Regions from separate parts of the Synechocystis sp. PCC 6714 genome, predicted to be linked through region 1. Evidence: predicted binding sites of a transcription regulator. Region 1 holds the regulator's gene; each other region holds the start of a gene.
The links. Region 1 encodes NtcA, which controls nitrogen genes in cyanobacteria. Its sites were predicted from a motif close to GTANCNNNNGNTAC; they were not measured.

Region 1 (2,206 bases):
GGGGGTTTTGACTAGTTGTAGGGCAGTGCGATTAGCTTGGCGTAATAGTTGATCTACTGCTCCACTGATGGCCTCCGTATTTACCACCTTTAGAGCCCCAAAGGCCAATAATTGGCCCCGCAAAATGGCGATTTGTTGCCCCCGCAACTCCTGATAATCTTGGTAGTAACGTTCTAGCTCCTCTACCTCCCTTTGCAAAAAACTCAGCTCCGTTTCTAGCCCCTGCAACTTGTCTTCCCGCACTTGGATATCATTGTCTTTAGCGGCGATCGCCTGGTCGAGTTGATCAATTTTGGCGTCCCGTTGATTAATTTCCGCCTGTAGCTGTTGGCGTTGGGCTTCTAAGGAGGCAAAACGTTGCTCCAATGAGCGCACCTGCTTCTGTTGGCGGGTGAGGACTTGTTCTTGTTGGGCAATGCGTTCCTGGCGCTTCGACAACTCCTGATCCCTCAGTTTGACCTGGCTCTGTAGTTCCGCAGCCTCGGCCAACAGGTTGTCCTTTTGCTCATTTAACTCTGCCCTCTCCGTGGAAAGATTAGCCACTTCTCGACGCAGATTGCGGGACTGCTGGGACACCCGCCGCAATAGTTGCAACGCTTGGTTATAGTTCCGGTCCAACTCCCGACTCCGTTCCTGTACCAACTGCTGTTCTTGGCGCACCGCACTCAGTTCCGACTCAATTTCTTCCTTTGCCCGACTCGCTTCCTCCAATTCTGCCTTGGCCACCCTCAGCTGACCAAGAATGTCGTCCAGTTGAAATACTCCCTCCCGTAGGGACTTGCTGAAAGTGAAGAGAATACCCAAGGTGGAAGCAGAAATTAGAGTGCCAGTGATCACCGTCAGCACCACCGCTGTTTGTCGGGGGCGGAGTTTAAATAAGCGCAGGCGAGCTTTGCCCACCTTACTGCCTAAATGATCCCCCAACGCAGCAATGATACCGCCCAAAATTAGGACAGAAAGAACCAGAATATAAGCACTGGTCATAGGGATGGGCTAGGTAAACTGTTGACTGAGAGCAACGGGATTATGCACAGTAATTTTCTTTTTTGTGATGGAGATCATATTGCCTTCCCGCAAGTCCCCCAACAAGCGGGTCACCGTCACCCTCGTAGAACCAATGGCTTCGGCGATCGCCTGGTGAGACAACTTGAGGTCAATGCGAATGCCGTCTGGAGCCGGTACGCCAAAATCCCGACAGAGGATTAACAAAAAGCTAACTAAACGAGAACCCATATCTCGGTGAGCTAGGGTTTCAATCATCATTTCCGTCTGCAAAATGCGGGAAGAAAGCCCTTGCAACATCAGCAATGACAGGTCAGGATGCTCCTTAAGGGCCTGTTCCACCTGTTCAATAGGAGCAGAAAGTAACTCCACCGGAGTGAACGCCACCGCATGGTAAAAACGGTCGGAACGTTGCCCTGTCACTAAGGATAGTACCCCAAAAACACTGTTCTCCCTCAACAGAGCGACGGTAATTTCCTCACCGGCCTCGTAAACTCGAGATAACTTCACCGCCCCCTTGAGCAAAAAATAAACCCGCTCCGCCGGATCGCCGGGGAAAAAAATTGTTTTACTGCGCTCAAAAGTTTCCACCACCGGGGGCATCAACTCATTGCCTAAGCGTCGGAAAACTGCCGCTAGAGGGCGATCTTGGGTTAGGGACTGGTCCATTGACACTCACGGTAATGGGGGCATCAAGGGAAGTGCAAAACCCCATTCTGTATCGAGATTATACACAATTGACTACATACGCTCCACACTGCCAAAGAAAATTGGCTCCACTCGGATGGCCACAATGGCCGAGGGCCGCACCACCATATACTCACCCTGGACATTTTTAATCGGCACATTGATAAATTCCTGGGAGTCATGTCTGGGCACAACTTCATTGCTGTACCATTTTTGAAAATCCTGAATAGTCATGAAGCGCACCTCCTCCCGATGACCATTGGTCAAAAATAGGTGAATGGCAAATTCATCGGCTTTCTGCATGGTCAAGCTCCCTAATGTTCTCGTCTAAATTATCCCCTATCCCGAGGACGGAACAATGGAAAAACAGCAACGGGGAACGCGGAGCGGAGTGATCATTACAAAATAGCCTGATGCCTTCTTAAATACCCGGGCCTGTTCAGGGACAAAGGCCTTTGGAATAGGACAGAAATAGTACCATTTCACCTTGCCAATTCCAGATAAGCAGTGGACTGAA
Region 2 (2,206 bases), 790 kb from region 1:
TGGGATGGGGAAGTCAACCCGATCGCCAGGAACGCTTTTTTGCGGGCAATCATCCTGACCTCCTCAAAATAGAGCCAACTTTTCAACACCAAGGTCAACTATTAACCGCCAACGAAGCAGAGCAAGCCGGACTAAAACGACGGGCCGCTCCCCTGATCCGGGTAGAACAGATTCGGGAAATTAATCGTTTTCTCAGCCGTCCCCCCCTGGAAGCGGACAGAGCCGTCATCCTGATTGAAGAAGCCCAAGCCATGAATGAAGGGGCGGCCAATGCTTTGCTGAAAACCCTGGAAGAGCCGGGGCGAGCAACTTTAATCCTCCTGGCCCCCAGCGTCGATGCTCTCCTACCCACCATTGTTTCCCGTTGCCAACGCATTCCCTTTTACCGTTTAGGGCAAAGTAATATGGCCAAAATTCTGCAGAGGCTGGGTCGTCAGGAAATTCTCAACCACCCCGAACTGTTGGCGATCGCCCAGGGGAGTCCCGGAGTCCTATTTCAAGCCTGGGAACAGATGCAGAGTATCCCCCCGGAACTGCGGCAAAAGTTAATTCAGCCCCCGGCCAATCCCCTAGAAGCCTTTGATTTGGCCAAAATGGTGGACAACAACTTGGACAACGGTGGCCAACTTTGGTTGGTGGATTATCTCCAATACCATTACTGGCAAGGGTACCGACAACGACCATGGTTGGAAATTCTCGAAAAAGCCCGTAAATATCTGGCGGCCTACGTTCAGCCCCGCTTGGTGTGGGAAACCACCTTTCTTGCCCTATACCGTCTGCAATGCTCCGGCGATCGCCCATAAACAGGATTGTTCTCCTTGAACCTTTCTAATGCCAAACCTCCCTGACAATGGGAGCAAAATAGGCACAAAAAGGGCTTTAGCTAGGGAAAGACGGTATCCTATGCTACATAACTGTTTCTTAACCTGCTCGTAGTATTGGGTCTTATTTGTTTCCAGCGGATTTACCCTGGGAATATCTTTCCTTGTTGACCTAAATAAACTGCGGATAAAAACTTTTTAAGAGCACTGTTTCCGCCCGATCAACTCCTCTCCACCAGCCAACAAGCATATTTAGAATCCTTACGAGGTAATAATTCTTCGCGTATGACTAACCCTTTTGGAAGACGTAAATTTTTGCTGTATGGATCAGCAACCCTAGGCGCAAGTCTATTGCTCAAAGCCTGTGGCGGTGGCACCGAACCCACCACCGAACCTACTGAGTCCCCCACCACCGGTACTGCTCCCACCGGAGAACCGATTAAAGTGGGTTTGCTCCATTCCCTCAGTGGCACCATGGCCATTAGTGAAACCACCGTAGTGGAAGCGGCCGAATTGGCGATCGAGGAGATCAATGCGGCCGGCGGTGTACTGGGTAGACCAATCGAAGCCATTAAAGAGGATGGTGCTTCCGATTGGCCCACCTTTGCCGAAAAAGCGGCGAAGTTGATTGACCAAGATAAAGTGGTCAACGTCTTTGGTTGTTGGACTTCCGCTAGCCGTAAAGCTGTACTGCCCGTCTTTGAAGCCAAAAACCACATGCTTTGGTACCCAGTGCAGTACGAAGGCCAAGAATGTTCCAAAAACATTTTCTACACCGGTGCCGCCCCCAACCAACAGATTGAACCGGCGGTGGACTGGTTACTGGAAAATAAAGGCAAAAAATTCTTCCTGGTGGGTTCCGATTACGTGTTCCCCCGCACTGCCAACACCATTATTAAAGAGCAGTTAAAAGCCAAAGGTGGCGAAACCGTTGGGGAAGATTACCTACCCCTAGGCAACACTGAAGTTACCCCCATCATCACCAAACTCCGGGAAGCTCTGCCCGATGGCGGCGTAATTTTCAACACCCTCAACGGGGACAGTAACGTTGCCTTTTTCAAACAGATCCAAGCCGCTGGTTTAACCCCCGACAAATATCCCGTTATGTCCGTGAGTGTGGCAGAGGAGGAAGTGCGCCAAATTGGGAAGGAATACCTCCTGGGCCAGTATGCTTCTTGGAACTACTTCCAAAGTGTGGACACCCCTGCCAACCAGAAGTTTGTGGCCGCCTTTAAAGCTAAGTACGGCGAAGACCGGGTGACCAATGACCCCATGGAAGCGGCCTATATTTCCGTTTACCTCTGGAAGGCAGCGGTGGAAGCGGCCGGTGATGTGGGTGAAACCCCTGAAGGGCTAGAAAAAGTCAGGGCAGCGGCGATCGGCAA
Region 3 (2,206 bases), 1.5 Mb from region 1:
CCTGGTCTTTTCCCCCCAAGGCCAGGAATAGGCAAGCTTGGAAGCGGGAAAAGGGAGAAAGGGCCATGGTGGAGCGGTAATCTGAAACAGTGTTGAATGTAGGAAGTTTGGAATTTGTCCATCATTGATGATTTTGGTCCAAAGCAGGGGTCAGCCATATCCGCCCTTCGATCGCCATGGTTAGAGATTTTGCACAAACATCGGGCGATCGCTGTTATCCGCACCGATTGTCTAGATCTAAGTGTGCAACTGGCCCGGGTGGCCATTGAGGCGGGCATGGGATTGGTGGAAATTACCTGGAATAGCGACCAACCGGAAAAAACCATTGAACAACTACGTCATCAATTTCCCCATTGTGCCATTGGCACTGGTACAGTGCTTAGTCGGAGGGATTTACTCCAAGCTGTGGCCAGTGGAGCTCAGTTTTGTTTCACTCCCCACAACGATTCAGAACTGATTACCACCGCCGTCGCCCACGCCTTACCCATTATCCCCGGTGCTTTTTCCCCTACGGAAATTGTCCAAGCATGGCAAAGGGGAGCCGCTGCCGTCAAAGTATTTCCCATTCAAGCCCTAGGGGGGGTGGACTACATCAAAGCTCTCCAGGGGCCCCTCGGACAAATTCCCCTCATTCCCACCGGAGGGGTAACCCTAGACAATGCCCAAGCTTTTCTCCGGGCCGGGGCGATCGCCGTCGGTTTATCTGGACAACTCTTCCCCCGCCACCTAGTGCAAGCCCAAGCCTGGCCAGAAATTGGCCATCGAATTCACACCCTGGTCGAGCAGTTACAAAATAGCCCCAATTAAATTGGTACAAAAGCATGGTTGGTGCTGTTTAGGAACTGGGAGTGACCGCCCAACCCGGACGGTTTACAACGAATTTTCCATTTGAAAAGTAGTAAAACATACAGAAAACAATCATGTAAAAATTGAATACTCTAATGGTTTGATGTCCGAAAAAGTCTACTTTCCTCTATTGTTCGACCAAATTTATAGCAGAGCACTATTCCAGAGCTGGCTCAATAATTTGGAAGAAACGAGTGGCGGAAGACTTTCGTAGAACAATGTAGATTGAAGTACAAAATGTCTAATTCGATATTGTCTAAACTAAATGTGGGTGAGAGGAGTCCTGTTAATCGGACACATTCCTCGCGTACGGAGGCAGAAAAATCCTCTCTTTTTCGCTTTGTACGCCGTAAAATTAATTCTCCCTGGTTAGCCTGTGTCCCCTTGACGGCGCTAATTGTGGCGGTGTGGAATGCCGCGGCGATCGCCCAAGAAACGGAAATCGTCAACATCACCGTTGAAAGTGTTAACGAAAATGTTGCCACTCTCCAGGGAACCCTCAATGCCATCTGGATTTTGATAGCCGCCATTCTGGTTATCTTCATGAATGCTGGTTTCGGCATGCTGGAAACCGGCCTTTGTCGTCAGAAAAATGCCGTCAACATCCTGACTAAAAACCTGATCGTTTTTGCCCTAGCCACCATAGCCTACTGGGCGATCGGTTTTTCCCTCATGTTCGGCAGCAGTGGCAATCCCTTCTTTGGTTTCGGGGGATTTTTCCTCGGTGGTGACCATTCCAACTATGGGTTGAGTCCATTTCCGGAAGGCTTGCCAGTGGCAGTATTTTTCCTATTCCAGGTTGCATTCTCCGCCACTGCCGCCACCATTGTTTCCGGTGCTGTAGCTGAACGGATCAAGTTCAATGAGTTTTTGATCTTTAGTGTTTTGTTGGTTGGCATTGCCTATCCCATCACCGGTCACTGGGTTTGGGACGCAGGCGGCTGGCTCTACACCATGGGTTTCATGGACTTTGCCGGCTCCACCGTGGTCCACTCCGTGGGAGGTTGGGCCGCCCTAGCTGGAGCCTTAATGTTGGGGCCTCGTCTGGGTAAATTTGTCGATGGCCGTCCCGGTGCCATTCCTGGCCATAACATGGGCTTTGCCATGCTCGGTTGTCTGATTCTTTGGATCGGCTGGTTTGGTTTTAACCCCGGTTCCCAGTTGGCGGCCGATGAGGCCTGTGCCTACATTGCCGTTACCACTAACCTCGCTGCCTCTGCCGGTGGTTTAACCGCTACTTTCACCTCTTGGATCAAAGATGGGAAACCTGATTTGACCATGGTGATTAACGGTGTTCTGGCCGGTCTGGTGGGGGTAACCGCCGGTTGTGCTGGGGTATCCTACTGGGGTTCAGTAATCA

Region 2: the regulator NtcA is predicted to act here: its motif matches at 897-910, upstream of urtA (urea ABC transporter substrate-binding protein).
Region 3: the regulator NtcA is predicted to act here: its motif matches at 896-909, upstream of D082_RS13305 (ammonium transporter).

What each region holds. Positions count from the first base shown of each region.
Region 1 covers NZ_CP007542.1:1,364,308-1,366,513, reverse strand. The annotation lists gene D082_RS06150 (DUF3084 domain-containing protein) at 1-984, opposite strand, end outside; gene ntcA (global nitrogen regulator NtcA) at 994-1,671, opposite strand; gene D082_RS06140 (hypothetical protein) at 1,744-1,992, opposite strand.
Region 2 covers NZ_CP007542.1:572,213-574,418, forward strand. The annotation lists gene D082_RS02615 (DNA polymerase III subunit delta') at 1-803, shown strand, start outside; gene urtA (urea ABC transporter substrate-binding protein) at 1,107-2,206, shown strand, end outside.
Region 3 covers NZ_CP007542.1:2,908,656-2,910,861, reverse strand. The annotation lists gene D082_RS13315 (hypothetical protein) at 1-67, opposite strand, end outside; gene D082_RS13310 (bifunctional 4-hydroxy-2-oxoglutarate aldolase/2-dehydro-3-deoxy-phosphogluconate aldolase) at 157-807, shown strand; gene D082_RS13305 (ammonium transporter) at 1,084-2,206, shown strand, end outside.